3 regions of the Hymenobacter sp. UYCo722 genome follow, and region 3 is predicted to be linked to each of the others. Evidence: riboswitches for the same ligand, from Rfam matches in the RefSeq annotation. Region 3 holds a riboswitch; each other region holds the start of a gene.

Evidence for each region. A riboswitch is a leader RNA that binds a small molecule or an ion and turns the genes downstream of it on or off. The one in region 3 is predicted to bind S-adenosylmethionine.
Region 1: it holds a riboswitch for S-adenosylmethionine, as region 3 does, so the genes downstream of both, metH (methionine synthase) here and ABIB44_RS00220 (ATP-grasp domain-containing protein) in region 3, are expected to answer to the same signal.
Region 2: it holds a riboswitch for S-adenosylmethionine, as region 3 does, so the genes downstream of both, ABIB44_RS20440 (peroxiredoxin-like family protein) here and ABIB44_RS00220 (ATP-grasp domain-containing protein) in region 3, are expected to answer to the same signal.

The regions. Positions count from the first base shown of each region.
Region 1 covers NZ_JBEPPC010000006.1:37,876-48,215, forward strand. Annotated here, with positions in the region: gene ABIB44_RS14525 (porin family protein) at 1-91, opposite strand, end outside; gene ABIB44_RS14530 (S41 family peptidase) at 270-2,522, opposite strand; gene ABIB44_RS14535 (NTP transferase domain-containing protein) at 2,594-3,796, opposite strand; gene moaC (cyclic pyranopterin monophosphate synthase MoaC) at 3,805-4,296, opposite strand; gene ABIB44_RS14545 (SDR family oxidoreductase) at 4,542-5,609, shown strand; gene ABIB44_RS14550 (molybdopterin molybdotransferase MoeA) at 5,766-6,989, shown strand; SAM riboswitch class I at 7,105-7,213, shown strand; gene metH (methionine synthase) at 7,401-10,340, shown strand, end outside.
Region 2 covers NZ_JBEPPC010000014.1:2,731-13,070, forward strand. Annotated here, with positions in the region: gene ABIB44_RS20415 (TonB-dependent receptor domain-containing protein) at 1-2,547, shown strand, start outside; gene ABIB44_RS20420 (lysylphosphatidylglycerol synthase transmembrane domain-containing protein) at 2,689-3,786, shown strand; gene ABIB44_RS20425 (erythromycin esterase family protein) at 3,821-6,367, opposite strand; gene ABIB44_RS20430 (hypothetical protein) at 6,528-6,947, opposite strand; gene ABIB44_RS20435 (LysM peptidoglycan-binding domain-containing protein) at 7,134-7,415, shown strand; SAM riboswitch class I at 7,744-7,859, shown strand; gene ABIB44_RS20440 (peroxiredoxin-like family protein) at 8,228-8,893, shown strand; gene ABIB44_RS20445 (O-acetylhomoserine aminocarboxypropyltransferase/cysteine synthase family protein) at 8,944-10,323, shown strand.
Region 3 covers NZ_JBEPPC010000001.1:47,520-57,859, forward strand. Annotated here, with positions in the region: gene ABIB44_RS00190 (carbonic anhydrase) at 1-207, shown strand, start outside; gene ABIB44_RS00195 (M1 family metallopeptidase) at 315-2,798, opposite strand; gene ABIB44_RS00200 (acyltransferase family protein) at 2,980-3,990, opposite strand; gene ABIB44_RS00205 (hypothetical protein) at 4,006-4,173, opposite strand; gene ABIB44_RS00210 (TonB-dependent receptor plug domain-containing protein) at 4,350-6,314, shown strand; gene ABIB44_RS00215 (hypothetical protein) at 6,398-6,826, opposite strand; SAM riboswitch class I at 6,993-7,085, shown strand; gene ABIB44_RS00220 (ATP-grasp domain-containing protein) at 7,539-8,537, shown strand; gene ABIB44_RS00225 (LLM class flavin-dependent oxidoreductase) at 8,674-9,693, shown strand; gene ABIB44_RS00230 (amino acid permease) at 9,845-10,340, shown strand, end outside.

The DNA of each region.
Region 1 (10,340 bases), on a different contig from region 3:
CGCGCAGCCCGAGGCGCACGCTCTGGGCCTGAGCCGATGAAACAGCGGCCGTGGCCAATAGCGCGGCAGCTACGATTGCAGTCTTTTTCATAATGAAATAGGGTTGGTTGATAAGACGTGTCGCCGGCCCGTCCATCAAAAACGTGCCAACGCGCGGCCCTAACGCTCATTGCAGGGATAATAGTCTGAACCGCAGGCCAAAAAATAACCGCCGGTTGGGCGGTCACTTTCTGGCAGCTGCCAACGCGGCGGTTCAACGCGGCCGGCGGCTACTTAGCCCCAATCAGTTGCACGGCCTTTTCCAGCACTTCATCGCGCCCGGCCCGGATGCCGGCGATGGTGGGTGCCGCCACTACGTCGGGCACGATGCCCACGCGCTGGGTTTCGCGGCCGTCGGGGTAGTAAATACCGAGGCCGCTAATCCAGGTCGAGATATTGCCGGGCAGGACGATGGTCGACACGTTGCCGTCGGCCCCGGCGGTGGTGCTGCCCACCACTTTGGCCCCCGGCACCGCGCGCAACGCCATGGATGTGTACTCCGACTGGCTCTGGCTCAGCTCGTTTACCAGAATAACGACCTGGCCTGCGTAGGGTGCTTCCTTGGTGCCGGGCACCGACAGCACCGGCGTGTGCAGAAACATGCCCGGGTACATGGGCTGCGGCTCACTGAACCGCACGAAGGGCACGGGCTTCGCCGACAGATACTTCGTGAGCGAGAACACCACAAACTCGGCCGGGTAGTTCCGAATGTCAATTACGAGGCCTTTGGTGTTCTGCAACTTTGCCATGGCCTCGGGCAGCTCGGCCTGCTTCACAGTACCCAGCGAGAGGTAGCCCACGTTGTCGGGCAGCAGTTTCCAGAACGGAGCTTTGGGGTCGGGCGTGCCGTTGTTCAGGGCCAGGTTGAGCTGAGCGGCGGGCACGCGGGCAACGGCAACGGAGAAGTTGCGGCCGGCGCGGCGCACCAGCAGCGTGGCTTTGTCGGAAGGCCCGCGCAGCAGGTCGCGGGCAATGTTGCGCAGCTGGGTGGGCTCGTTCGAGGCCGGGGCCAGCACCTGGCGGGCCTTCACCATATCGGCCACTTTCGCGCCATCCACTTGCAGCACCACGTCGCCTTTTTGCAGGCCCGTGGCGGGGCCCAGCGTTTCGTGGAAGTAGCCCGTCACCACGGCCTGGCCTTCCACGAAGCGCACCTGCACCGGCGCGTGAAACGTGCCCCGGTAAGTAGCCAGAATCTGGTCGCTGCCATAAATATTGGCGTGGGTGTCGTGGATGCGGGCAATGATGGCCAGCGCCGCCAGCCGGTACTGCTCGTCGGTGCGGGCGGCGGCGAACTGCGGAATAAACTCGGGCAGCACCGGCTGCCAGTCCTCCCCAATGGCGTAGCGGTAGGGGAAGAAATAGGCAATCATGTTCCAGTAGCGGTACAGGGCCAGCAGGCGCAGGCCGGCATCGGGGGTGGCGGGCCGGGCGTAGGTTTCCTCGTGCAGAAACAGCGGATTGCCGATGTTGGGGGCACCGCGCACGTAATAGTGCGGGCCCTGGTTACGGTTCTGGCGCAGGTACTCCAGCTGCTGGCTGAGGGCGGGGCTGAGCTGGCTTTTATCGGTCAGCCAGGCTAGGTCGGGCTGCAGGCGCACCTTGTCGGGGGCCGGCTCGCGGCAGGTGAGGCAGGCCGGCACGGGGCCCAGGCCGGCGAGCCAGGCGCTGAGCACGGTGCTGCGCTCATCCCTGGTTTTGCTGGCCAGCACCTTGGGCAGGATGCGCAGCATCTCCGCATCCAGGTTGTAGTCGCCGCGGGCCACGGCCGGATGGTAATACTTCACGAAGCCCCAGACCCGGCCCAGCACGGCGAGGTTATCGATTTGCGGTTTGGTGAGGTTGTCGAGCGTGATGCCGGAGCCGTGGCGGAAAGCGGTATCCTGCTCGGCCTTGTAGTGTTTCACGATTTTGGGCGGGGCCTGGACCAGCGGCTGACCATCCACGGTCAGGCTCAGCTGGTCGAGCCACAGGGTGCCGAGGGCGGGCAGCAGTCCGCCCAGCATAATCGTCTGGGCCTCATCGCTCAGCGGCAATTCAATGGTGAAGCGCTGCCAGTCGAAGGAGCCGTGCAGGTTCTCTTTCTGCATGTTGTTGAAGGCCAGCGTACCGCCGTCGCCATCGACGCGCAACCAGAGGCCGGCAAAGCCCTCGCGCACGTTCTCGGCCTTGAGGTAGCCGGTCAGCTTCAGGGTTTTGCCCCGGAAGCCGACCGGCATTTGCAGCCGCGCCACACCGAAACTGGCGGCATCGTGCACCGCCGTTTCCGACTGAATGCGCACGGCGTAGCGCCCCTCGTGCCGCACCACCGAATCGGTCGCCACGCGGTAGCTTTTATCGGTGGGCAGCACCCAGCCCGCTGGCAGCCGGGTTTTGGGGTCGAGCTGCTCAAAACTCAGGTTCGGCGCGGGCGGAATAGTTTGAGCAAGCGTAGTGGTCTGCGCGGCCAGCAGCAGCACCAGGGAGAGGAAAGGAAGCTTCATGCCACGAAGATGAATGACACGGGCATAAAGTTGCTCGCCTTCCCTTATATATTCTGAGCTTATTGTTCTGGCTACCGACGCGGCTCCAGCTCCCGCGTGGCGGCGGCCCGCTCCTCCGGCGTGTTCACGTTGCGCAGCTCGTCGGGCGCGGGGGGGCTCAGCAATTCGATATCGGAGTTGATGAGCGCCTTACGGGGGCAGGAGTAGCCCAGGCTCAGAAACCGCAGCAGCTGCCCGTAGCCGCGCGGCTCCCAGATACTGACCAGCGGCTCCGGAAACGCATCCCACGGGCTGCGGAACGAGGTGGCCAGGCGGGCCGGCTGGCGGTTGCTCACCAGGTATTCCAGCGTGTCGCGGGTGAGGAAGGGCAGGTCGCAGGCCAGCACCAGCCACGCCGCGTTGGGGTCGGCCTGGAAGGCCGACAGGATGCCCCCCAGCGGGCCCAGGTTCAGGAAAGTATCGGGCAGGGCGATGAGGCCGGCGGGCAGCTCGCTCGCCTGGTCGGGCCGCACGGACACGCGCACGCCGGGGCAGAACTCGGCCAGCAGCGCGGCCGTGTGTTGGCGCTGGTCGAGGCCGTGGTAGTGGAGCGCACCCTTGTCGGTTTGCATGCGCTCGCTGCGGCCGCCGGCCAGCACGAGGCCGCGCAGCACCGGCACCGCCAGCAGGTACCACTGCCGAATAAAGGCCGCAATTTTGGCGGTATCGGCCAGCGGCAGCACGGGCGGCAGCGGGGCGGCGCTGAGGTGCGCCAGCAGCACGGCGGGCAGCTCGGTCTGGCCCTCCGCCAGCAGAATCAGGCGCACGTCGGTGAGGCGGTCGAGCTTCTTATCCAGCGGCTTGCGCGGGTCGACGATGACGACCTGCTGGCGGGCGCGGAAGTGGTTACCATTCACCAGCACCACGCTTTCGTGGGCCAGCAGCTCGGGCTGCGAGAACTTATCCAGCGCCCGCGTAATATTGAGCTGGCGGTAGGTGATTTTATCAACCAGCTCCGCAGAGAGGCCGTTTTCGGCCACGTAGGGCACGGGTTTAGCAGGCGCAGCTGTTGCTTCTTCAGCAGCGGCAGAATCGCCGGCGGCGTGGTCGGCATCGACGTAAGCTACGCGCAGCGCCGGGGCCAGCAACGGCAACAGCCGGGCCACCAGGGTTTGGATATCGCCGCAGGGCGCGCCGAGAATGGCCAGCTCATGGCGGCCGAATTCGCCTATATCGGGACGGGCCAGGGCGGCGTGCTTGGTGCGTTTTACGCTTGAGGTTGCGCTACTTTCCATGATAAAAGTTACGAATTTTCGCTGCGATGAAAGTCCTTTTTGCCGCCGGTTTTCTCGATAAGCTGCACGCCCTCGATGGAAATATCGTGCGAAAACGCCTTGCACATGTCGTAAATGGTGAGGGCGGCCACGGTGGCCCCGGTCAGGGCTTCCATCTCCACGCCGGTGCGGCTGGTGACCACGGCGGTGCACACCACGCGCAGGGCGTCGGAACCGTCGGGCTCGATGGTGATGCGGCAGTCATCGAGGCCCAGCGGGTGGCAGAGGGGAATAAGGTCGGCGGTTTTTTTGGCCCCCATAATGCCCGCCAGGATGGCCGTGTGGATAACCGGGCCCTTGTGCGAGGGCATCTCGCCGGCTTGCACGCGGCCCAGCAACTCCTCGCCCAGCACCACGCGGCAGTGGGCGCGGGCCACGCGGCGGGTGGGGGTTTTGGCCCCCACATCCACCATCGTGGGCTGGTTGGCGGCGTTGACGTGGGTAAAATTCTTGGTCAGCATAGGTCGTAGCGACGCATATTTGCGTCTAATCGTTAGCGGGGCGGGTGCAAAATAACCTCACCGTATCCAACCTCCGGCTGCGGCAGAATTGTTAATAGCTAACTCGGCGGCCAATTGTTTCGCCGCAAACTATTGCGCCAAGCAGCCGTTTTGTACCCAGCGCCGGGCCAAAACGCCCCCGGCTGCCTTGGCGACATCTGCCGCGCCAGCCCCTTCGGGCTGCGCCATTCCCCTCCAATTTCATCATGTTCAATACCGCATTAGTAGTTGGTGCCAGCGGCATCATCGGCAGCAACCTGGCCCAAGAGCTGCTGGCTCAGCAATGGCCCACTTATGGCCTGGCCCGTCGGCCCAGTACCGCCATCGCCGGCCTGCAGCCCGTGGCCGCCGATTTAATGGACGTCGCCAGCTTGGAAAAGGCGCTGGCTGCTATTGCCCCCACGCACGTCTTCATCACCAGCTGGATGCGCAATGACACCGAGGCCGAGAACATCCGCGTGAACAGCGCCATGGTGCGCAATCTGCTGGCCGTCCTCGGCCCGAAGCACTCAGTGCAGCACGTAGCCCTGGTGACCGGCTTGAAGCATTATCTGGGGCCATTTGAGGCCTACGTGAGTGGTGGGGTGCCGCCCCCCACCCCGTTGCGTGAGTCGCAGCCCCGGCTGCCGCTCGACAATTTTTATTACGCCCAGGAAGACGAAGTATACGCCGCAGCCAAGCGCGATGGCTTCACCTGGAGCATCCACCGGCCGCACACCATTATAGGCAAAGCCGTGGGCAACCTCATGAACCTGGGCACCACGCTGGCCGTGTACGCCAGCATCTGCAAGCAAACCGGCCGCCCCTTTTGCTGGCCCGGCTCGCAGGCGCAGTGGGACGGCTTGTCGGACGTGACCGATGCCCGAGTCATCGCCAAACAACTGGTGTGGGCCGCCACCACCGAAACCGCCCGCAACGAAGCCTACAACGTGGTGAACGGCGATATTTTCCGCTGGAGCCAGCTGTGGGGCCGTCTGGCCGAATGGTTCGGCATTGAGCCCGTCGGCTTCGATGGCACCATTCATCCGCTCGAAGCAGAAATGGCCGGCGATGCGGACCTATGGCGTGACATCGCCACAAAAAATGACCTTACCGAGGCCGACCTGAGCCGCTTGGCATCGCCCTGGCACACCGATTTAGACCTGGGTCGGCCCATTGAAGTGATGACGGATATGGCCAATAGCCGCAAGCGGGGCTTCACGGTGTATCAAAGTACGGAGGATTCCTTTTTTGACTTGTTTGCCCAGCTGCGCGAAGACCGGCTGATTCCGTAGGCGCTGCAGAAAGGCACCCAGCCCGTCATGCTGAGCGCAGCCGAAACATCTCTACCGCACAAGTAATCAATTTAGTATTGCGGCAGAGATGCTTCGACTGCGCTCAGCATGACGTTTTACTTATCCCCACAAGCCATCTAATACTCCTTTCTTTCCATGATTTCCCCCGCCGAAGCCACTGCCCGCGTGCTGGCCACCGCCCGCCCCCTGCCGTCCGAAACCCTGGCCCTGCCCCACGCCGCTGGCCGCATCCTGGCCGAAACGCTCACGGCCGACCGCGACTTTCCGCCCTTCAACCGGGTGGCGATGGACGGCATCGCGGTGGCCTTTGCCGCCTGGGCCGGCGGCCAGTCGGAATTTGAAATCGCGCACACCCAGTACGCCGGCGAACCAACTCGTGCGCTGCCCAGCCCGCAGCAGGCCGTGGAGGTGATGACCGGCGCGGTGCTGCCCGTGGGAGCTGATGCGGTGGTTCGCTACGAAGACATCCTGCTGCACGACAACCGCGCCACCATCCAGATTCCGCCGCCCGGCGCGCCCGGCGTCAACGTTCACCAGCAGGCTGCCGACCGCCACGCCGGCGATACCCTGCTGCGCCCCGGCACCCGCCTCGGCCCCGCTGAGCTGGCCGTGGCCGCCACCGTGGGCGCGGCCGAACTGGCCGTGACCCGCGCCCCGCGCCTGGCCGTGGTGAGCACCGGCGACGAGCTGGTGGGATTATCGGCCACCCCCCTGGCGCACCAGATTCGACGTTCCAACGTGTATGCCCTGCAGGCGCTGTTTGCGCAGGCGGGGGCCGAGGTTTCGCTGTTCCACCTCTCCGACAACGTGGAAGAGTTGCGCGTGGGCCTCACCAATATTCTGGCCGCCGGCTTCGATGTCATGGTGCTGAGCGGGGCCGTGAGCAAGGGCCGCGCCGACCACCTGCCCGGCCTGCTGCGCGAGCTACACGTCGAGGAAATATTCCACGAAGTGCAGCAGCGACCCGGCAAGCCCATGTGGTTTGGGGCGCGGGCCGGCGGGCCGGTGGTTTTCGGGCTGCCCGGCAATCCGGTGTCCACGTTCCTCACGGCTTGCCGCTACGTGCGGCCCTGGCTGCGCGCCGTGCAGCAGCCCACCGAAGCCGGCGAAACGGCCGCGGTGCCCGAAGCGCCGATGCCGGCCATGCTCACCGTCGACATCAACTTTAAGCCCCAGCTAACGCACTTTGTACCCGTGCGCCTGACCGTGGACGCGGAGGGCCGCCGCCTGGCCACGCCGCTACGGGTGGGCGGTTCCGGCGATTTGGCCGGGCTGCTGGGGGCCACCGCGTTTCTGGAGCTGCCCCCGGAGCCAACCGTGTTCGCGGCGGGCAGCGTGTGGCTGGCGTGGACATTGTAGCGCTTTCGGCTAATAGAACGTTGTGCTTCATCTGGCGTCCGCGCAGTCGAAGCATGATGCTCGATGGATTCTCGGATTACCCAAGATTGTGCTTCCGTCGTATCTTCGCATCACGCTGCTATCCAGAAAGACCGAGGGACCGGGCCCGATGACGTCTTGGCAACCTACCACGAGTAGGTGCCAACTCCCGTTTCACCGCGTTTTTTGGTGAAAGAAGATGACAGCCGGAACCGGACGCTCGCGCCCGGGTTTCTTTCTGGATACGCGCCTGTACGCTGCTATTCGACCCCGAAAGAAATGTCCGTTTCCGCCCCTACCCTTCCCCAGATTTCTCCGGCACGCGAAGATTTGGCCTCGCGCCACCTGCTTCCCGAGCTCCTACGCCAGCGCCTGCTGATTCTCGACGGCGCGATGGGCACCATGATTCAGCGCCACCCGCTCACGGAGGAGGATTTTCGGGGCACCCGCTTCGCCGACCACCCCAAGCCCCTGCGCGGCAACAACGACCTGCTGAGCCTGACCCGGCCCGACATCATCAAGGGCATCCACGCCGAATATTTTGCCGCCGGGGCCGACATGGTGGAAACCAACACCTTTTCGGGCACCACCATCGCGCAGGCCGACTACGGCCTGGAGCACGTCGTGTACGAGCTGAACTACGAGTCGGCGCGCCTGGCCCGCGAGGCGGCCGACGAGTACACCACGCCCGAGCAGCCGCGCTTCGTGGCCGGGGCCGTCGGCCCCACCAACCGCACCGCCTCGCTCTCGCCCGATGTCAACCGGCCCGGCTATCGCGCCGTGACCTTCGATGAGCTCGCTACGGCTTACTTAGAGCAGGTGCGCGGCCTCGTGGATGGCGGCGTGGACACGCTCCTCATCGAAACCATTTTCGATACCCTGAACGCCAAAGCGGCCCTCTACGCCGTGCAGAAGTTCTTCGATGAAGGGGGCCGCGAAGTGCCCGTCATGATTTCGGGTACGATTACCGACGCTTCCGGCCGCACCCTCAGTGGCCAGACGGTGGAGGCATTCTGGAACAGCATCCGCCACCTGCCGCTGCTAAGCGTGGGCCTGAACTGCGCCCTCGGGGCCGACCAGCTCCGCCAGTACGTGCAGGAACTGAGCCGGATTTCCGACGTGCACATTTCGGCCTACCCCAACGCCGGCCTGCCCAACGCCTTTGGCGGCTACGACGAGTCGGCCCAGGAATTTGCCGCGCTGGTGGAAGAATACCTCAAGGAAGGCATCGTGACCGTGGTGGGCGGCTGCTGCGGCACCACGCCCCAGCACATTGCGGAGCTGAGCAAGCTGGCGAAGCAGTACAAGCCGCGAGCGTTGAAACAGTTAAAAGTGAAGAGTGAAGCGTTAGAATCCGGAGAAAAGCCAGTGATGGATTTTAACGCTTCGCTTTTAACTTCTAACTCAAACGCCACGCGTTTGTCCGGCCTCGAACCCTTCAACATCACCCCTGATAGCCTCTTCGTGAACGTGGGTGAGCGCTGCAACGTGACCGGCTCGCGCGCCTTCGCCCGCCTCATCCGCACCGGCGCGTATGAGGAAGCCCTCGCCGTGGCCCGCCTGCAGGTGGAGGAAGGGGCCCAAGTCATCGACATCAACATGGACGAGGGCATGCTCGATTCGGAGCAGGTGATGACGACGTTCCTGCACCTCATCGCCTCGGAGCCTGACATTGCCCGGGTGCCCGTCATGATTGACTCCTCGAAGTGGAGCGTGCTCGAAGCCGGCCTGAAATGCGTGCAGGGCAAGCCCATCGTGAACTCGATTTCACTGAAGGAGGGCGAAGACGTTTTCCGTGAGCGGGCCCATACGGTGCGCCAGTACGGGGCCGCCGTGGTGGTGATGGCCTTCGACGAAAACGGCCAGGCCGACTCGCTGGAACGCCGCAAGGAAATCTGCCAGCGCAGCTATGACATCCTGACCAAGGAAGTGGGCATGGACCCGTCCGACATCATTTTTGACCCCAACATCCTGACCGTGGGCACGGGCATGGACGAGCACCGCAACTACGCCATCGACTTCATCGAAGCCGTGCGTTGGATTAAAGGGCACCTGCCCGGCGCGCTCACCAGCGGCGGCATTTCGAACATCAGCTTTTCCTTCCGCGGCAACGACTTGGTGCGCGAGGCCATGCACACGGCCTTTCTCTACCACGCCATCCGGGCGGGGCTAAATATGGGCATTGTGAACCCCGGCCAGCTTGGCGTGTACGATGAGATTCCGAAGGACCTGCTCGAGCTCTGCGAAGACGTGCTCCTGAACCGCCGCGCCGACGCCACCGAGCGCCTCGTGGAATTTGCCGACACGGTGAAGCAGAAGGACAAGGCCGAAGTAGTGGCCGATGCCTGGCGCAGCCTGCCCGTGTGGGAGCGCCTGCAACACGCGCTGGTGAAGGGCATTACCGAATTTATCGACGAGGACACCGAGGAAGTACGGCAGCAGGTCGGGCGGCCGCTCGAAGTCATCGAAGGCCCGCTGATGGCTGGCATGAACGTAGTGGGCGACCTGTTCGGGGCTGGCAAAATGTTCCTGCCGCAGGTAGTGAAATCGGCCCGCGTGATGAAAAAGGCCGTGGCGTACCTGGAACCCTACCTACTGGCCGACAAGCAGGGCTCGGAGCGCCAGACGGCCGGCAAAATCCTGATGGCCACGGTGAAAGGCGACGTGCACGACATCGGCAAGAACATCGTGGGCGTGGTGCTGGCCTGCAACAACTTCGACATCGTGGACCTCGGCGTGATGGTGCCGCTCGAAAAGATTTTGGACGAAGCCCAGCGCCAGCAGGTCGACGTGATTGGCCTCTCCGGCCTCATCACCCCCTCGCTCGATGAGATGGTGTACGTGGCCCAGGCCATGGAAAAGCGCGGCCTGAAAATCCCCCTGCTCATTGGCGGGGCCACCACGTCGCGCCTGCACACGGCCGTGAAAATCGCGCCCTCCTACAGCGGGCCGGTGGTGCACGTCAACGATGCTTCGCGCTCGGTGGGCGTGGCGGCAGGCCTGCTCGGCTCGGGTGAGCGCGCCTACGCCCAGACCGTGGCCGACGACTACAACGCCCTGCGTGCCGACTACGCCAGCCGCCAGCGCGACAAGAACTACCTCACCATCGAAGCCGCCCGCGCCAACGGCGTGAAATCGGACTGGGATACGGTGAGTATTACCAAACCCACCTTCCTCGGCACCAAGGTGCTCGAAGATTACGACCTCGCCGAGCTGGCCCGCTACATCGACTGGACGCCCTTTTTCCACACCTGGGAGCTGAAGGGCCGCTACCCGCGCATCCTGGACGATGCCACGCTGGGCGAAGCCGCCACCAAGCTGTTCGAGGATGCG
Region 2 (10,340 bases), on a different contig from region 3:
GGGACTATTGGCATGGCTTCTTCGGCCCAGAAGCTGGGCGAAGTAGTGGTGACGGGCCAAAAGGCCATCATTGAGGAGCGGGTGGACCGCACGGTGTACAACGCCGAAAATGACCAGACCACCCGGGGCGGTGATGCGACCGACGTGCTCAAGCGCGTTCCCATGCTGAGCGTGGACTTGGACGGCAACGTGAGCCTGCGCGGCAGCTCCAGCATCAAGGTGCTCATCAACAACAAGCCTTCGACCATTGCAGCCGGCAGCATTGCCGACGCGCTGAAGCAGATTCCGGCCGACCAGATTAAGACCGTGGAGGTGATTACCTCGCCCTCGGCCAAGTACGATGCCGAAGGCTCGGGCGGTATTATCAACATCATCACCAAAACCAATACCCTGCGTGGTGCCACGCTGGGTGTGAACATCAGCGCGGGCCTGCGCAGTAGCAACCTGGGCCTGCAGGGCGGCCTGCGCACCGGCAAGATGGGCTTTTCGCTGAGCGGTTTCGGGCGGGGGCAGTACAATACGCCGGGCGAGTTCACCAATACGCAGGTGACCCGTAGCTTGGGTACCGGCGCGGCTACTACCACCCTGCAACGCGCCGACTCGCGCCAACAGGGTATTTTTGGGCGCTACTCGCTGGGCTGGGACTACGACATCAATAAGTTTAATTCCTTGCAGGCTTCGGTGTCATACGGCACGCGCAGTGGCAACAACTACCAGAACGGGTTGCTGCGCACCAGCTACGCCGGCACTACGGCCACGGGCTCGCCTTACAGCACCGACCTGCGCGACACCTATTCCAAAGACCTATCGGGCACCTTGGATGCCAGCCTGAACTACACGCACAGCTTCGAGAAGCCACAGCACGAAATCAGCCTGCTGACCTTGTTCAGCCGCAACGACCGCACCAACAGCTTCACCAACACCATTTATCAGTCGAGTGACCCGCGCAGCCCGGCGCGCATCGTCAACGACAACCCCAGCTACAACGAAGAATACACGGTGCAGCTGGACTATCAAAACCCCATCAGCAAAACCCAGATTCTGGAAGTCGGGGCCAAGAATATTCTGCGTCTGGTCAATTCGGACTACGCGACCGTTTCGTATGGCACCAACGGCGAAGTGCTGCCGGCCGTGGGCCTGCTCTCGGCCAGCAACGTGTTTACCTACCGCCAGAACGTGACGGCTGCCTACGCCGCCTACACCCTGGGCCTGCCCAAAGGCTTTACCCTGAAGCCCGGCCTGCGCTACGAGTATACCACCATCGACGCCAACTTTGCCAAATCGGAAGCAGCCAACATCCCGAACTACGGCGTGCTGGTGCCCAGCGTGAACTTCTCGCGTAAGCTATCGAACGGTAACCTGGTCAAGCTGGCCTACAACCGCCGCATTCAGCGCCCCTCGCTGCAGTTCCTGAACCCCAACGTGAACGCGCAGAACCCCAAGAATGTGAGCCAGGGCAACCCCTACCTATCGCCCGAATACACCAACAACTACGAACTGGGCTACAACATGCTGGTGAAGCGCGTAAACCTGGGCCTCAGCACGTTTATCCGCAACACGACGGGTTCGATTGAGGCCCTGCGCTCGGTGCGCGGTGCCGACACAGTGTCGACCAGCTACGCCAACATCGGCCAGCAGAACGCCTATGGCGGCAGCATCAACGCCAACCTCAACGGTGCCAAGCTGAACCTGAACGCGGGCACCGACTTTTACTACGCCACGCTCACCAACAACGTGCCCGACCGCAATTTTAATGCTTCCAACCAGGGCTTTGTGTTCAGCGGCCGCCTCGGGGGCTCCTACAACTTTACCCCGGTGTGGGGCGTTCAGGCCTTCGCCTACTTCCGGGGCAACCAGGTGCAGCTGCAGGGCAACCAGAGCGCCTTCTACTTCTATACGATGGGCATCAAGCGCGACTTTGCCGAGAAGCGCGGCAGCCTGGGCTTTGGGTTGGATAATTTCTTTACGCCCAGCATTACCATTCGCAACAACGTAGTGTCGCCGCTCATCGACCAGGCCAGCCGCAACGAGCTGCACTCGCTGGGCTTCCGCGTCAGCTTCAGCTACCGGGTCGGCAAGCTAACGGCCGGCCCTTCGCGTCGCGGCAAGAGCGTGAACAACGACGACCTGAAAAGTGAAGGCGAAGGCGGCGGCGGAGTTGATGCGAGCGGCGGCGGCGGCGGGGCCCCGTCTGGTGGCGGCGGTGGCCGCCCCGCTGGCCAGGGCGGTGCCCGGCCAGCGGGTGCTACTGGTGCGCCGGCCGGTGCCCCCTCCGGCGGCTACCCCGGCCAGCAGCGCCCGGCTACGGCCCCTAGCAACCCTGGCGGCCAACCGGCCACCGACAGCACCGCGCGGCCCCAGCCCGGCCAACGCCCCGGCGGCTATCCCGGCCTGCGCCCCGCCACGGCCCAGCCCGCCGATACCACGCGCCGCCCGCCGGTAGCGCCCATGCCGAGCCTCATCAATGCGCCGGCCAGCGCGCCGTCGCCGGGCACCAGCACGCCCAACGGCACCGTGCCCGCCGGCAGCCCCGGCGGCCGGCCCTAGCTAGTCCGGTTACTAATTGCAAGTGGAAACGTCATGCTGCGCCCGTCGTAGCATGACGTTTGCTTTTGTCGTCTTCACGCTTTTTTAACTAAGCCCCGCCCGGCGATGCCCTACTTTTGCCCGGCCGCTTCATTTGCTTCGATGACCGATAAGCCCCTCATTTCCCTGCCCGACGACGATGACGCGCATTTTTTGCAGCGCCTGCAGCCTTCGCGGCTTATTCTGCCCATCGTTATTGGGCTAGGCGTGGTGGGGTTCATGTTCTGGCGCAGCTACAAGCCCGGCGATTTGGCCCCGTTGGCCCACGCCCGGTACGCGTGGCTGCTCGTTACGCTGGGGGTGCTGCTGGCCCGCGATTTCGGCTACATCTACCGCATCCGGCACATTGCCGAGCGCGAGCTCAACTACCGCCAAAGCCTCGATGTGATTATGATTTGGGAGTTTGCCTCCTGCGTGCTGCCTTCGGCGGTGGGCGGCACCGCGGTAGCCTCGTTCATTCTGCACAAGGAAGGCATCACGTTGGGCAAATCGATGGCCTACGTGATGGTAACGGCCCTGATGGATAACCTGTACTACGTCATCATGGTGCCGCTGGTGGTGCTTATTGCCGGAGCGGGATTATATCCGCACGAAGCCCTGCACAGCGGCTTTATCACCACGCTGCGCATCATGTTTCTGGTGAGCTACGTGGCCGTTACGGCCTATGCGGGGCTCATGCTGTACGCTATTTTCATTAATCCGCGCTCGGTGCGGCGGGTGCTGGTGCGCCTGTTTTCGATGCTGGTGCTGAAGCGTTGGCGGCGCAAAGCCTACCTCCACGGCCAGGAAATGGCCCGGGCTTCGGAGCAGCTGCGCGGTAACCCAGCTATTTACTGGTGGCGGGCGGCGGCCAGCACCTTCTTCGTCTGGACGGCCCGCTACCTCGTCATCGGCTGCCTTATCGCGGCCTTCGTGCCAATGGATACGGATACCTTCCTGTTCATCTTCGCCCGCAACCTCACCTACAAAGTGCTGCTGCTGCTGGCCATCACGCCGGGCGGCGCGGGCATCGTGGAAGGCGCGTTCCCCACGTTCTTCGGCAAGTTCATCGGCACGGCCACGCTCACCAGCTTCATGGTGCTGCTGTATCGGGTAGTCACGTACTACCTGTACCTGGTGCTGGGCACTGTTTTCCTGCCGCGCTGGGTGGCGCGGGTGTTCGCGAAGGGAGTTAAGAGTGAGAAGTTGAAAACCAGTTAGATTTTAACTCCTTGCTTTTAACCCCCTTCCTGCCTCATTTTCCCGCCGTGGGGCGCTGGTAGGTTTGCCAGAATTCGGGGTGCGGGATGGCTTTGTAGAGTTGGTAGATTTCGCCGTCGGCCAGGCGCGGGTCCAGTTTGGGGTCGGGCGGCAGGGGTGGCGTGGTGGCGGGCTGGGGCGTGAAGTATTCCTCGCACAATATCTGGTGATGATGCGGCGCTTTGCCCAGCACCCGTCCGGCGCTCACGGCCTGGGCCACGCTGTGCGCCACGTAGTAGCGCCCGTTGGTGCCGCGCTCGTACTCCACAAAATGGTCGGTACGGTCGTCGGCATAAATGGTGTTGTAATGCGGTGCAATGCGGTCGTGGCGGCCGGCGTGCTGCCGGGCTATGGCATTCATCGTCAGCGTATCGTGCTCCCACAGGGCCTGGTAGCGCCGCACGGCATAGTCGCGCTGCTGCACGTAGAAGCGTCCCGACAGCCGGCCCGTGAGGTAAGTGCCCGTACTACGGTGATTGGCGCGCCGGGCCACGAAGCTCAGCACGTACACGGTTTCGTCGCCCTGCTGCTGCACGCTGTCCAAGTGTAGCGTGAATTTGCGCCAGGTGCTGGCTTTGAATAGCGGCATCGTGCGCACCGGGTCGGCCGCGGCCGTATAAAAGCCCTGCCCGCCGGCGCTCAGGTCAAACCAGCCGAGCGGGGTTTTGGGCTTGGTCAACACCCGTACTTCCCGTATCCGGTGTTTTTCGCGCGGCCCCAGGCCCAGGAAGCCCCCGGTGAAATTGCGGTAGCCGGCTGGCTCCACTACCTGACTCACGTACTCCGCCTCGTAGCGCAGCGTGTCGAAATTGCTGAGGCGGCGGTGGGTGTACACTTCAGCCACGTAGTCGGCTTGCTCGTAGTTTTTGGGCAGGGCAGCCAACACTTTCTTCATTATTTTGCGCGGGTCCAGGCTTTCGCCGCGCACCTGCACGCCCGCTAGCTCGTAGGCGGCCGGGGCCAGCCGCACCGTCAGGGGTGCGGCGGTGGCGGCTACGCTAGCCGTCGCGTAGCCCACGCTGCTCACCTGGACTTCGCCACCCGCTGCCCGCAAGGCAAAGCGGCCCCGCCCATCGGCCACCGTGCCCACGCCCTGAGCGGGCACCGAAACCGAAGCGTATGGCACCGGCTGGCCCGTTTTCTGGTCCAGCACCACCCCGCGTAAGGTCGCGGTGCCAGTAGCCGCCCGCACCTGGCGCGGCCGGCCGGCCGGATTCAGGGCGGTGGGTCCGGAGCGGGCCGCCGCACTATCGGGCGGGGTCATTGGCAAGGCCGCCACCACGGCCGTTGCACCGTGCGACGGGTTCACGCTGCGCAGAAACAGGAATCCATCCACCGCCTCGCTCCACGGGCCGGCCAAGGGCTGATAGTCGAAAGCATAGGTAGTCAGGCGCTGGCCGGGCGCGTCATGCTTCAGACTCACAAAGGCGTAGTCCCCCGGTTGGGCCAGCAACGCGGCCTCGAGCGAGCCGGCCACTGGCGCGGGCACCGGCTTATACCCCATAGCCGGGAAACCGTGGGTACCGCTGCCGCTCAGCGTGCCCAGAATGTACACTTGGTCCGGCCCGAGGCCGTTCTTCACGGCGCGGCCCATGGGGCGATAGGCCTGAATTTCGGCATTTTCGAAGTGGTCGGTGCGGTTGGCCAGGTGGGGCAGGGCCGCCCAGCACACCACTTTCTCCTGCGGATGAGCCCGCACGTACCACAGCAAGTTGTCGGCCATCTGGGCATCGCGCGGGTTGCTGTCGGTGGCGATGAACTGCTCTTCCAGCTTGGCATTGGCGTCGTGGGCGGCGTAGTCGCGGGCCTGGGCCAGTAGGCTGCGCAGGTTTTGCTGCCAGAAAGCGGCCTCGGTGCGCCGCCTGGCGTCGGGGCTGGCGGCGGCTTTGTCCACCAGGTGAGTTGTTTTGGCCATTTCCTTCTCAAAATCGGTCAGCTTGGTGGTGGGCAGAAAAGCAAATTGCTCGCCCATAAAGCCAATGACTTCTTCGAGGTATTCATAATTGAGCAGGCCCGCCGCTTTCTGCGGGGCCAGAAACGCTTCTAGGTCGTCCACCATATCACCGCTGTAGCCTTCACTCATCAGCTGCGGGTCGAAGCCGGCTACACGCAGCCCGCCTTTGCCGATAAGCGGTAGCACGGCCTGAAATTCCTGCGTGCTGGTCCAGACCGGGAATACGCTGTTACCAATAGCTTCCTGCGCTGGCCGCCCGGCTTCCAGTGCCTGCTGGGCCTTGTGCAAATCGTAGAACCCGCTCTCAAACGCCACCGTCGTAAAGCCCAGCCGCTCGTGCAGGTAGCGCAGGAGCCGGATTTTGGCCTCGAATACATTGCCTTCGCCGTGGCTGGGCTCGCCCAGCATCACCACCCGGGCCGGGCCAATTTCGGTTTTCAGAAATTCCAGGTCCCGAAAGTCAGTATCGACTGGATTGATGCTGCGCACGACGTGAACGGGCAGGGGAGTGGGGGCTTGGGCGTAGGCCGCCGGAGCGAGTAGGGCCGCCGCGAGTAGGGCGAAGGCCGTTTTCAAATCAGAAAACATTCAGCAGAGAAAAGTGGAAGAACCGCGCGGCGCGGCCGGAATGGGCAGCAAGTTAGCTCGCTGATGGACAAGCGAAATAGGATGGCCGCGACTGCTGAAAAAGAAAAAAGGCCCCGAACCAGCGTGGTTCGGGGCCTTCCGGGCAGTTGGGTTTGGAAGCTTACTCTTTTTCCAGCATCAGGGCCGCGCCGTCGGCCGACTTCAGCGTCAGCTTATCGTCGGTGAGGGTTTCCACGGCGAAGGTGTTGCTGGTAGTCGAGCCATCAGGCGTCATCGTGATGGTTTTGCCGGCCTGGTCGAACGTGTATTTGCCGTTCACAGCTCCCGAAGCACCGGTCATGTTGTAGGTGCCGTTGGCAAAAATGCGCAGCTCCTCCTGTTTCTGGGCATCAGTTTGCTTCACTTTGTCGCCGGAAGTATCGGTTTCTTTAGCGGTTTTCCACACCTTGCTGTCGGTGCCGTACAGCATGTTCACGCCTTCTACTTTGCCTTTGTCGTTGCTGCACGAAGCAGCAAATAGCGACACGAGCACCAGTAGGCTGGCAAAATAACGAAGCGAAAAAAGGGACTGGAGTTTCATGAGCACAACGAGTAATGGTGAAAGAATGAAGTGGTAGCCCGCGCACGGCGAACTCGTCGGCTTACGATACCGGGGCAAAAGAGTTGGCCGCGAAACCCCGCCGCACCAAGTGCGTATAGCAACCCGGCCGGCCCAACCGTGAGGTTCCCGGTGAAATCATTCGCACCACTTAATTTAATAAACCCCATGGGACTCTTCGATTTCATCAGCGACAAAGGCGACCAAAAACCCGTAGAGCCCGCTGCTAAGCCGGCGGCCGGCGGCACCGATTTTTTCGGCAACGCAAAACCGGAAACTTCTGGGGATACGTACACTGTTGTCAGTGGAGATTCCCTCTCGAAAATAGCCAAGCACCACTACGGCGACGCCGCTAAGTGGCACCAGATATACGACGCCAATAAGGCGGTCATCGGAACCAACCCTGACTTGATTGAAGTCGGCCAGGTGTTGACCCTACCTAGTCTCTAGGTACTTTTTTGCAGAAAAAAGGTGAGAAAAGCCACTCTGTTTCAGGGTGGCTTTTTTGCGTTTGGCGGGGTCGGTGATAAATGGGTAGCAATAGAAAGAACGTCATGCTGAGCGCAGCCGAAGCATCTCTACTGTATTAGTAATCAATGATAATAGCTAAAAAACGAAGCGGTAGAGATGCTTCGGCAAGCTCAGCATGACGTGCTGGGAACTTCCTTTTGACCCAGCTAAAAATATTTTTGCTCCAACGCTTGCCCATTCCAAATATCCTGTTCTACCTTTGCCGTTACCAGACAGGTACTCCCCGCTAACGGTGGGCAGTTTTCAAGTTTTATACAGAAGTGGCGAGAGAATAGGCTCCGTGACCCACTGGCAACCTTCGACCAACGAAAGGTGCCAATTCCTACCCACCCGCAGCTTCGGCCGCGCTGGGACAGATGATTCGAGTGCCATGGAAAATTCTTCGAATGCTGCTTTTTTTCCCCCGACTGCTTCGGCCGCCTTGCGCGCCGAAGGTTCGGGTTTCTTCGTTTCGGCCGATGGCGGCCGGAATGTGGCACCGCGCCCGGCGCGAATGCGAATGTGCTGTTGTCGCCCGTGTTGTTGCTAGCCTGATTTCGGCTTAACAACCTCCTCTTTCTTCTTCGTGGGAATGCCGTTGCGCCTGGTGCCCGTTGTGGCCACGCGGGTACCTCGAATGCGCTGAGCACGGCCATGCGCCGGCTAAGCGCCGCGCCGGACTGTCGCCCCAAGCGGGCCCTTGCTCCCGAAGAAGTATCTCTCCCTCAACCAGATATTCTTCCTGACTTCGTATGTCCAAGTACACTGCTCCCGCTTCCATTCAGCACGAACTGGCCGCTACGGCCCAACACTTAGCTAGCGTGCTGCCCGCCACGGCCAGCCACACCATTGATGCCGGTATTGCCGCCGTGCATGCCACCGGCCTGGCCCAGCACAGCCTTCGGGCCGGCCACAAAGTCCCCGATTTTACGTTGCCCGATGCTTTGGGCCAGCCGGTTGCACTGGCGGCGCTGTTGGCGGCCGGACCGGTGGTGCTGGTGTTTTATCGCGGCAACTGGTGCCCCTACTGCAACGTGCAGCTGCGGGCCTACAATCAGGCGCTGGCCCAGTTTAAGGGCTTTAATGCTACTCTGGTAGCGGTTTCGCCCCAAACGCCGGACCTGACCAATCTCACGGCCGAAGAAAAGGAACTGCAGTTTCCGGTGCTCAGCGACCTGGGCAACACGGTGGCCAAGCAGTTCGGGCTGGCCTACCAAGTGGGCGACGCCGTGTACCACACGCTGCACGGCGTGGGCATCGACCTGGCCACCTTCAACGGCGACGACAGCGGCGAGCTGCCGCTCACGGGCACGTTCGTTATCGCGCAGGACGGCACCATTGCCTGGGCCGCCACCGAAGCCAACTTCAAGCAGCGCCCCGACCCGGCCGTGTTGCTCGAGGCATTGGCCAAGCTTTAGTCCAGATTCATATCCAAAAAAAACCGCTTCACGCTTAAAACCGCAACCTCATGTCCGTTCAGCCCCAGCACTTCGAAACCCTCCAACTCCACGCCGGCCAGCAGCCCGACCCCACCACCGGGGCCCGCGCCGTGCCGCTGTTCCAAACCACCAGCTACGTATTTAAGAGCGCCGAACACGGGGCCAACTTGTTTGCCCTGAAAGAGTTTGGTAACATCTACACCCGCCTGATGAACCCGACTACCGACGTGTTCGAGCAGCGCGTGGCGGCCCTGGAAGGCGGCGTGGCGGCGCTGGCCACCGGCTCGGGCCAGGCGGCCCAGTTCATTGCCCTGAACAACATTCTGCAGGCCGGCGACAACTTCGTGAGCACGGCCTACCTGTATGGCGGCACCTACAACCAGTTCAAAGTGGCCTTTAAGCGCCTGGGCATTGAGGCGCGCTTTGCCGATGGCGACAACCCGGCTTCGTTCGAGCAGTACATCGACGAGAAGACCAAGGCAATTTACCTCGAAACCATCGGCAACCCGAGCTTCAGTATTCCCGATTTTGAGGCCATCGCGGCCATTGCCAAAAAGCACGACCTGCCGCTGATTGTGGACAATACCTTCGGCGCGGGCGGCTACCTGTTCCGTCCCCTGGAGCACGGCGCGAACATCGTGGTGGAGTCGGCCACGAAATGGATTGGCGGGCACGGTACCAGCGTGGGCGGCGTGATTGTGGATGGCGGCACCTACGACTTCGGCAACGGCAAGTTTCCGCAGTTTACGGAGCCGAGCGACGGCTACCACGGCCTGGTTTTCAACGACGTGTTCGGCAAGGGCAGTACGTTTGGCAACATCGCCTTCATCATCCGGGCGCGGGTGGAAGGGCTGCGCGACTTTGGCCCGGCCATCAGCCCGTTCAACTCCTGGCAGCTGCTCATCGGCCTCGAAACCCTGAGCCTGCGCGTGGACCGCACCGTGGAAAACGCCCTGAAAGTAGCCAACTGGCTGGAGCAGCACCCGCAGGTGGAAAGCGTGAACTACCCCGGCCTGGCCAGCAGCCCCTACCACGCCATTGCCAGCAAATACCTGAAGCGCGGCTACGGCGGCGTGCTCTCGTTCCGGGTGAAGGGCACCAAGGAGACGGCCACGCAATTCATTGATAACCTGAAGCTCATCAGCCACCTGGCCAACGTGGGCGATGCCAAGACGCTCATCATTCAGCCCTCGGCCACCACCCACCAGCAGATGAGCGAAGCCGAGCAGCTGGCCGCCGGCGTCACGCCGACCTCGCTGCGCTTGTCAGTGGGTATAGAGCATTTTGACGACATCAGGGCCGACTTGCAGGCCGCTTTTGATGCCATTGGCAACACGGCCGCGCTGCCCACGGAGGGCGAAGAAGTGGGCGAGCCCGAGCTGGAGCACGCGCAGCCGCTGGAGGTATAGTCAACTTTCTCGCGGAG
Region 3 (10,340 bases):
CCCCGCCTGCACGGCCTCGTGTACGACATCGCCGATGGCGTGCTGAAGGACCTAAAAATTGACAGTGAAGATGTGATGACTGATATGGAGCACATCTATGCCACTGAAGCCATCGACTCCGACGGCGACCAGAAAGACGAAGACGCCAATTCCTACGAAGGGCCCAAGCACGACCCGGCCACCGAAGAGGTAGTTGAAAGCAAGTAAGCTCGCTATTCTGCTTTTCCTAAATAGCAGCTAATCACCCACAAAAAAGCCCTGCCGCGTCACGCGGCAGGGCTTTTTTGTGGGTGCCAGTATGACCGGACTGGGGCCTACTTGGCGGCCTGCACGGCGGCCACGGCCTGGTCAACAGCTTGTTGGGTAGCAGCGGCCTGCGGGCGGCCGGCCTGGGCTTTGGCCACGCCTTGCAGCAGGTTCACGATGGGGCGGTCGGCCCCGTAGGACTTATACTTGATGCCCATTTCCTGCAAGCGGGTAATGCCTTCGGTGATGGCAGCGGCATTGTCGAGGCGGCCGGTGATGGTGGCCAGCGGCTCCATCATGTTGAACTTACCCTGAGGGCGGGCCGCGTCGAACTTGTCGCGCACGAAGGCCCACTCGGCCTGGCCGCCGTTTTTAGCATACACTTCCGTTACGGCCTGCGCCAGCGCCCCTTGTGCGGTGGCTTCGTATGCTCTGGCGCGGTTCAGGGCCTGGCCGGGTTGCACCATGGCCAGGGCGCGCAGGGCTGCCCCTTGCACGTTGTACGACTGGCTGCTGAGCTGTTTGTTGAAATACCCTTCATCCTTCTTGTCCTTCAGCTTGGCTAGTGCGCCGAGCAGCGAGGCCTGTACCCAGGGCTCTTTTTCGGTCGCGGCCAGCTTGCGCAGGGCCTGGGCAGCAACTTTGGCTACGGCCTTGTCATCGAGCTTTAGCGCCTCCACGGCGGCCAGACGGTTGTTGTAGAACTTGTCGTGGATGGCGGCCAGCAGCGTGGCGCGGTTGGCAGCGTTGGCCTGGTCCTTGGCCGCGAAGTCGATGGCCTCGCGGCGGTCCACGAACAATGGCGCGTGGGCGTACTGGAAGGCATACTCGGCGGCCGACTTACTGTCGGTTTTCAGCCACAGCATTTTCTTGTTAGCGTCCACGTTCACCAAGTCGGGCTTGGCCGAAAGGGGCATGGTGAAGGTCTGGGTGGCCTCCGTCATGGTCACGGGCTGGTGCAGCACCTTGCCGCCCACGTAGTAGTCGATGGTGAAGGGCAGTTGGAAGGGCTGCCCGGCCTGGGTCTGCTTCACGGTCACGGACTGCATCTTTTTGGCGGCGTCCCAAGCGTAGTCGATGCTCACGACGGGATGGCCGGGGGCGAAATACCACTGGTTCCAGAACCAGTTCAAATCCTGGCCCGACACGGCTTCGAAAGCCAGGCGCATCTGGTGGGCCTCGCCGTTGCCGAGGGCGTTATCCTTGAGGTATTTCTGGAGGCCGGCGAAGAACACGTCGTCGCCCAGGTAGGTGCGCAGCATGTCCATGATGGCCCCGCCTTTTTGGTAGCTCACCAGGTCAAAAACCTCCTCCTGCTCGTCGTAATGAAAGCGCACGAGGTTTTTGGCGGCATCGCGCGGCGAGCTCAGGTAGCGGCGCAGGTAGCGGTAGTAATGAGAGTCGGCGGCGTCCTTGCCATACTTGTGCTCGGCGTAGAGGCCTTCCGAAAAGTCGGCCATCGTCTCGTTCACGGTGATGTTGGCCCAGCTTTCGGCCGTCACATAGTCGCCGAACCACTGGTGGAACAGCTCGTGCGCAATCACCGATTCGCTGCCGTACTCCCGGTCAATCAGCTCGCGGTCGGTCATTTGCACCTGCTCGCCGTGCAGGGTGGCGGTGGTGTTTTCCATGGCCCCGCTCACGTAGTCGCGGGCCACAATCTGGGCGTATTTATTCCACGGATACTCCACGCCGAGGCGGTTGGAGAAAAACTCCAGCATGTCGGGCGTATTGCCGAAAATCTGCTTGGCGAAGGGCGCGTACTTGGGTTCGAGGTAGTAATTGACTTCCTTGCCGCGCCAGGTATCCTTCGTTATTTTGAAATCGCCCACGGCCATCATGAACAGGTAGGGGGCGTGGGGCAGCTCCATTTTCCAGACGTCGGTGCGCAGGCCGGGGCCGGCGGGCGTACTGCTCACCATGCGGCCGTTGCTGAGCGTGACGTACTTGGCGGGCACGGTCATTGAGATTTCCTCGGTGGTTTTCTGGTTGGGGCGGTCGATGGTGGGGAACCAGGCCGACGAGCCTTCGGTCTCGCCCTGCGTCCAGATTTGCACCGGCTTGCCTTTCACCGTCGAGTCGGGGTTGATAAAATACAGGCCCTTGGCGTCGGTGATAGCGGCCGAGCCCTTCACCTTCAGCTCGTCGGGCTTCGATACGTAGTCGATGTACACCGTGTACTCCTCGCCCGGCTTGAAGGTGCGGCCCAGGTTGATGCGCAGGTTCATCCCGTCGGCGTAGTCGTACTTCAGCGGGGTTTGCTGGCTGCCGTTCATCAGTGCTACGGCTTTGATTTCCATGCCCTTGGCATCGAGCCGGAGCGAGTCGGTAGGGTAGGCGTGGGGCTTGAGGGTTATCCAGGCCTTGCCCGGCATATGGCGCTTGGCGTAGTCGAAACGCACGTCGAGCTTGGTGTGCACCAGGTCATTAACCTTGGTAGCCGAAGCGCGGTAGGGAGATTCGGGCTTGGCAGCCGGTGGGGTGGGAGCCTGCGCGAAAGCCGGCGTAGTGGCCGCCAGACCCAGCAGGCCCAGCGCGAAAAGGTGCTTCATAGAAAAACTTCGAGTGAGTGAAAATGAATTTCGCGCGAAGGACGCGGCGGTTGGGGCGACGTTGCCTTCCGCTAGGGCGAAAGTAGCAGCGAAAAAAACAGACTGCCCGCCGTGCGCCGCATACCATTGGGAATTCGACTGAATATGGCCGCGCGTACGGCAGCCCGCTACTACTGTTTAGTCAACGCTCGGAGCGTACGCGGCTACGGGATGCGGCCGCCCACGGCGCAGCAGGAGCCGACGCAGTGGCTCTTCCACCCAGTAATGGCAACCCAGCGACAGCCCAACGACTGCCAGAAACTGCCAAATCATGGAGCTGCCCTCGAAGCGCGAGCTGTGCCACCAGATGCTGAAAACCCCAATGTGGAGCAGGTAAAACGCGTAAGAGCTGCGCCCCAGCACGCCCAAAAGGCGCGTACTCAGGAAAGCGCGCAGCCAGCTGTGCTCGGCCAGCTGTGCTCGGCCAGCTGTGCTCGGCCAGCAGGCCAGCCAACAGCACAACGGCCCCGGCCGGAAACAGCAGCAAGTGAACCGCGATGGCGGCTGGGTCGAGCAGCCCGTCGTAGAAGGTAGAGGGCGATTCTAGTTTCACCAGCAGCCCGATGGCTAGCCCCATGAGCAGCCCGCCCGCCACCGTGCGCCACGGCCAGCGGGGGGCAGTAGCAGCCGGCCGGCCGGCCCACCAGCGCGCTAGTCCTACGCCGATAACGAACTCCAGCACGCGCCCGAAAAACGTGTAGTTGATGAGATGATAATAGGAGCCAAAGAAGCCGTGCAACGCCGGGTGCCCCGTGCACAGATAGGTCAGTAGCAGGCCGCTGCCCATCACCACGGCCACAAAGCTTGCTGCTCCGCGGCTACCGTACCTGGCCCAGGCCCCCAGCAGCAGCGGCGCAGCCAGGTAAAAGCAGCCCTCGACCGTGAGCGACCAGCCCTGCGGAATTCCTACGTACTTAAGGGTACTCGACAAGCCCCGCAACAAGCTTTGGCTCAATAGCACCAGCGCGAGCGTATGCCTGCCCTGCCCGGGCGGAAACTGCCCGTAGTGCATGAACAGCAGCAGCCCGTGTAGCAGCAGATAGAGCGGGAAAATCCGGACAAAGCGCCGCCAGAGGTATTTTCGCCACCACATTGGATGTGAACTGAACGCGGCCTTGGTAGCGCGTGGCAATAACAAAGCCGCTGAGCACAAAAAACAGGCTGACTCCTACGTAAAACTGGCTGGCAGTACTGCCCAGCCACGGTGCCACGGTGGCATGGCGGGGGAGCGGGCGTGCAGCACGAAAACCAGGTAGGCCGCCAGGGCGCGCACGCCAGTGAGGGCCGGGTAATAGGGGCGCGCCAGAAGTAGCGCTTCCCGATAAGGAGAGGACATAATGAGACAAAATTACGGCCCTTCGCTGCATCCGCGGGTAAGTTGAATCGGTACGAGGCAGGATGACTGCCGGCTGCCGGCTGCCGCTCTTTTCTATTCGGCGAGCTGGTTGGTATTGTGGGCGGGGCCTGGGATGCCGGTGGCGTAAGTTTGCACCCGAATCAACTCACCAATGAATGCGACTTACGCGCTACACTACCCCGCTTTTTTGCACGCTTTTCACGGCTAACGCTTTCGCCCAGAGCGCCCCGGCCGACAGTGCCCGCGCTTTGAACGAAGTGACCGTGTACGGCACCCGGCTCGCCCAGGTGGCCGGCCAGACCGGCCGCTACGTGACCGTGGTACCCGGCCGTGCCCTCAGCCAGTACCCCGTAGCCTCGCTCGACGACCTGCTGCGGCTGCTGCCCGCCATCGAAATGCAGAGCCGGGGCAATTTCGGTACGCAGGCCGATATCACCCTGCGCGGCTCCACGTTCAACCAGGTGCTTATCCTGCTCGACGGCATGCGGCTGAACGACCCGCTCACGGGCCACTTCGCCGGCTACCTGCCCATCACCCCGGCCGAGATTGAGCAGATTGAAGTGGTTCGCGGCCCCGGCGCGGCCCTCTACGGCCCCGATGCCGTGGGCGGCTTCGTCAACATCGTCACCAAAACCTTCGCCGCCACCCACCGGCCCGATGGCGTGGAAATCGGCGGCACGTTCATGGCCGGCGAGTACGACCTGAAAACCACCAACGCCGGCTTCTACGGCCAGGATAAGGGCCTGCGCCTGGCCGGCGGCATCCTCAACAACACGGCCAGCGGCCAGCTGCTGAACCTGCCCGGCGGGGGGCGCAACGACTTCAAGCTGAATACCTACTCGCTCTCGGGCGCGTACCAAATCAGCCCCAAACTCAGCGCCGCCGCCCGCGCCAGCTTCGACCGGCGCGACTACAACGCCCAGAACTTCTACACCACCAACGCCGGCGACCGCGCCCGCGAAACCACTTCGCGCGACTGGTACCAAGGCCAATTACGCTACGACTGGAACACCCGCGCCCGCACCGAGTTGCAGCTGGTGGGCACGTCCAGCACCGACTATTATCTCTACACCCCCACCTCGGTCGCCAGCGACCACCTCATGCACTACCTCAACCTGCAGGGCCAGCACCAGCTGCGCCTCTCGGATAAGGTGCAATTGACCCTCGGTGGCCAGGCCGACCGCCGGAGCGTGCGTAGCAACGACCGTGGCAACCACGCCGTGTGGCACCAGGGCGCATTCGCCGTGGCCGGCCTCACGCCCCGCGCCGGCCTGAACCTGACCGCCGCCCTGCGCCTCGACCACGACCAGGCCTATGGTACCGAAGTGCTGCCCCAGCTCACGGCCAGCCAGCAGGTGGGCGACAAGCTGACGGTGCGCGCTGCCGTGGGCCGGGCCATTCGGGCGGCCAACTTTACCGAGCAGTACAATTCGGCCATCCGGCCCGGCACGGTGCCCAATGGCTTCAACGTAGGCAATCCGGGCCTAGAAGCCGAGCGCACCTGGAGCTACGAAGGTGGCCTCGACTACGTGCTCTGCCCGGCCCTGACGCTGCGCGGTACCTATTTCAACCGCTACGGCCGCAACCTGATTGACTACGTGGCCACGCCCGGCAGCACCGTGCAGGCCGGCACCGGCTTCACCAACCTGAACCCGGCCAGCACCTACCGCTTCGCCCAGAACCTGTTTGCCGTGAGCACGCAGGGCCTCGAATTCGAAGCTACTACGCGTGCGCAGTTAACCACCGGCCTGCGCCTCGACGGCAGCCTGGGCTACACCTACACCCACCTGAACGTGGACGGCAATATCACGTCGCAGTACTTGAGCAACGTGGCCCGGCAACTGGTGAGCGGCAACCTGAGCCTGGTGCATCGCCGCTTCACCGCCAGCCTGGGCGGGGTATATAAGCAGCGTGCCGGCCTGCCCCCGGTAGGTGACTTCACCCTCTCAACCGATTACGTGGTCATCAACGGCCGCCTCGACGTGGCCCTGCTGCCCGAGCGTCTGTGGGTGGTGGGCCAGGCCCAGAACCTGTTCAATGCCCACTATTCGGACCTGCTGGGCGCTCAGATGCCCGGCCGCTGGCTAATGGCCGGCGTGCGCCTGGCTCTGCGGCGGTAGGACATTCAGACTGCCAGAACGCCCTAACACAGGAACGTCATGCTGAGCTATGCTCGGCATGACGTTCTTTTTTTTGGCTGCTGCTAACCAATTGCCGCCTTCAGCCATTTCTTGGCTTCTTTTAGCGTGCGGTGCTGGGAAGTTGCGATTTCGTAGTTGTTGGCTTCAGCCACGTTGTGGGTATAGTTCTGCACTGAAATCTGGCCGAACACCGTTTCGGGTACTACGAAGCTGACGTGGTGAATGCCGGCGCGCTGGGCGCGAATGTTCCAGTCGGTGCGCATCCATTCCTGGTCGGTGGGTTTCACGGCCTGTACCTGGCGGGTATCGGCGAGCCAGCCCAGGGGCTTGGTGCGGGCGGCTTCGGTTTCGTAGAGTTCCAGGCCGCGGTTCATCAGGAAGCGGAACTGCTCGCTGTTGGCAAAGCCACTCCAGGAGATGATAAAACAGGGCACCTCGGGGGCAAAAAGCAGGCTGCCGTAAGGCTCGGCGTGTACAACGGTATCAGACATGAATAAGTGGTATTCGGACAATTGCTGCAAGGCGAAAAGTACGCACCAGCCAAACGCCTCCTCCATACGCGGGCCAGGGTGGTGAAGTTGCTCGGAGAAGTTGGTGTGGCGGGAGTGGAAATTGCGGACTACCTTTGTGCCATCAATTCTTTCTCCTGAAGGATTGTTTTTATACAGAGGCGCTGAGAGACAGGCTCAACGAAGCGCCGGCAACCATCCGCAATTGCGGGCAAGGTGCCAATTCCTGCACATATAAAAACAAGTTGCCGTGGAAACTGCCAACAACTCCCCCTTGCAATCACTCACCCTCGTTACCCGGCCCGCTGCGATGCGGGTGGCCGGGCTGGGCTGTTGTTGCTGTTGTTGTCTGGCTTAGCCTTCCCCGAGTCGATGTTCGCGGGTAGGTAGGCAGGAAAGGCCGATGGCTTTCGCACGTCCGGCTTCGCATGCCTGCTGGTGGCGTTCGTAAGTTCTTTTTCAGGGTATAGCTCGGTTGCGGCACGGCGTGTTTTCGCCCGTTGGAGTCCACTTTGCTAGCACTGTGCCTGGCCTGCGCCTCCGGTGTTTACCCTGAATTTCGGACTGCTGAATTCGCCCGAGAACTGCTAGCTCAATCCCTCATTTTTTTGGTTTTTCATGCTTTGGCGAGCGCTGCTATTTGGCGAATGCCAAAGGCGCATCCTGCTACTAACTCAATTAACTTTTCTGTTTTATGTCACTCCCTCAAAAGCCCATTGGCATTTATTTCGAGCACCCCGAATGGTTCAAGCCGCTGTTTGCGGAGCTGGAGCGCCGGGGCCTGCCCTACGAAAAAATTGATGCCGCGCATCACCTCTTCAACCCCGCCGAGAAGGAGAGCGGCTACAGTCTGGTCGTGAACCGCATGAGTTCTTCGGCTTACCTGCGGGGCCACGGGCAGGGTATTTTCCACACGGCCGGCTACGCCACGCACCTCGAGCGCATCGGCACGCGCATCATCAACGGCTCGGCGGCCACGGCCATTGAAACCAACAAGGCCCGGCAGCTTTCGCTATTCGAGTCGCTGGGGCTGAAGTACCCAAAGTCGCTGGTGATAAACCATGCCTCGCGGGCCGTGGATGCGGCCCGGCAGCTACGCTTTCCCATCGTGGTGAAGGTGAACATCGGGGGCAGCGGCGCGGGCATTATCCGCTTCGACACCCTGGAAGGCCTGCAGGCGGCCGTCGAGAACAACCAGATTGACCTCGGCATCGACCAAACCGCGCTGGTGCAGGAATACGTGACACCTCGCGGCGGCAATATCCATCGGGTGGAGATGCTGGACGGCAAGTTTCTCTACGCCATGAAGGTGTTCACGACCGGCGAGAGCTTCAACCTGTGCCCGGCCGAAATCTGCCAGATTCCGGAGGAGCAGTCGGCCGAATTCTGCCTGACGGAAGCCCCCAAGAAAGGCATTCAGGTGGAAGCCTTCACGCCGCCGGCCGAGGTAATTGCGGCCGTGGAGCGCATTGTGGCCGCCGCCAAAATTAACGTGGGCGGCATCGAATACCTCATCGACGACCGCACCGGCGACGTGCTCTATTACGACATCAACGCCCTGTCCAACTTCGTGGCCGACGCCGTGAACGTAGTCGGTTTCGACCCTTACGCGCGTTTTGTTGACTACCTCGAAACGCAGCTGCCGGCCGTGTCGGCAGCGGCTCCCGTAGCCGCTGAATTGGCCACGGCATAAACCATCTCACTAACAAATGAACGTCATGCTGAGCTTGTCGAAGCATCTCTACCGCTTCGTTATGGCAGCATTGATTACTACTGCGGTAGAGATGCTTCGGCTAGCTCAGCATGACGTTCTGTTAATTAAAAAAGCCATGAAATTTGGATATTGGATGCCCGTATTTGGGGGCTGGCTGCGCAACGTGGAAGACGAGCACATGCCCACCGACTGGAGCTACGTGAAGAAACTGGCGCAGCGCAGCGAAGCCCTGGGCTACGACCTCACGCTGATTGCGGAACTGTACCTGAACGACATCAAGGGCACCGAAGCGGCGTCGCTGGAGGCCTGGAGCACGGCCGCTGCTTTGGCTGCCGTGACGGAGCAGCTGGAAATTATGGTGGCCGTGCGGCCCACGTTTCACAACCCCGCGCTGCTGGCCAAGCAGGCCGCCAACATTGATTTGATTGCCCCCGGGCGCTTGTCGCTGAACGTGGTGTCGAGCTGGTGGAAGGATGAGGCCACCAAGTACGGCCTGCACTTCGAGCAGCACGACGACCGGTACGCCCGCACCCGCGAGTGGCTCGACGTGGTGACCAACGTGTGGAAGCAGGACCATTTCAGCTACGATGGCAAGTACTACCAGGTGGCCGACAATGTGCTGCAGCCCAAGCCCGCCAAAGCCCCGTTCCTGTACGCGGGCGGCGAGTCGGAAGCGGCCAAAGACCTGATTTCGACCCAGTGCGACGGCTACGTGATGCACGGCGACTCGCCGGCGCAAATTGGGGCCCGCATTGCCGACATGCGCCGCCGCCGCGAGCAGAAAGGCCTGCCCCCGATGAAGTTTGGCGTGGCCGGCTACACAATTGTGCGCGACAACGAGCAGGACGTTAAAAAGGAGCTGGACCGTATTACCAATGTGAAAGCCTCGTCGGCCGGCTATGGCAACTACCAGCAGTGGCTGGCCGGCACGCAGCTCGAGCAGCAGGTGTCGCTGCAGGACTACTCGGTGTCAAACCGGGGCCTGCGCACCGGCCTCACCGGCACCCCGGCGCAGCTGCAGGACCGGATTGGTGAGTTCGAGAACGTGGGCGTTGATTTTTTCCTGCTGCAGGCCAGTCCGCAGCTGGAGGAAATGGAGCGCTTTTCGGAAGCCGTTATTCAGGTGCTGGCGTAGGTGCACGTCTTTCAGTAACCGTCATGCTGAGCGCAGCCGAAGCATCTCTACCGCAATAGTAAATGAATTACTTACGTGGTAGAGATGCTTCGGCTACGCTCAGCATGACGTTCTTTTTTGTTTGCACCACTGGTGCGTCCTCAACATTTTCATGCTTAAAAAATCATTAGAGCTGCTTCGAGCGGAAGCAGCTGAAACCGGGGCCAATACCCTCAAACGCAGCCTGAATGGCGTGAGCCTGATTGCCATCGGTATCGGGGTTATTATTGGAGCGGGTCTTTTTTCGCTCACCGGCATCGCGGCGGCGAACAACGCGGGGCCGGCGGTTACGCTTTCGTTCATTGTGGCGGCCGTGGGCTGCGCTTTCTCGGCGCTGTGCTACGCCGAGTTTGCGGCGCTGGTACCCGTGTCGGGTTCGGCCTACACCTATTCGTATGCCACGATGGGCGAATTGTTCGCCTGGATTATTGGCTGGGATTTGGTGCTTGAGTACTCGGTGGGGGCGGCTACGGTGGCCATCAGCTGGTCGCAGTACCTCATCAAATTCCTCAGTAAGTACGGGCTGCACATTCCGGCGCGGCTGGTGATGTCGCCGTTCGAGTCGGCCACGCTGGCCGATGGCAGCACCGTGAGCGGCTATGTAAACG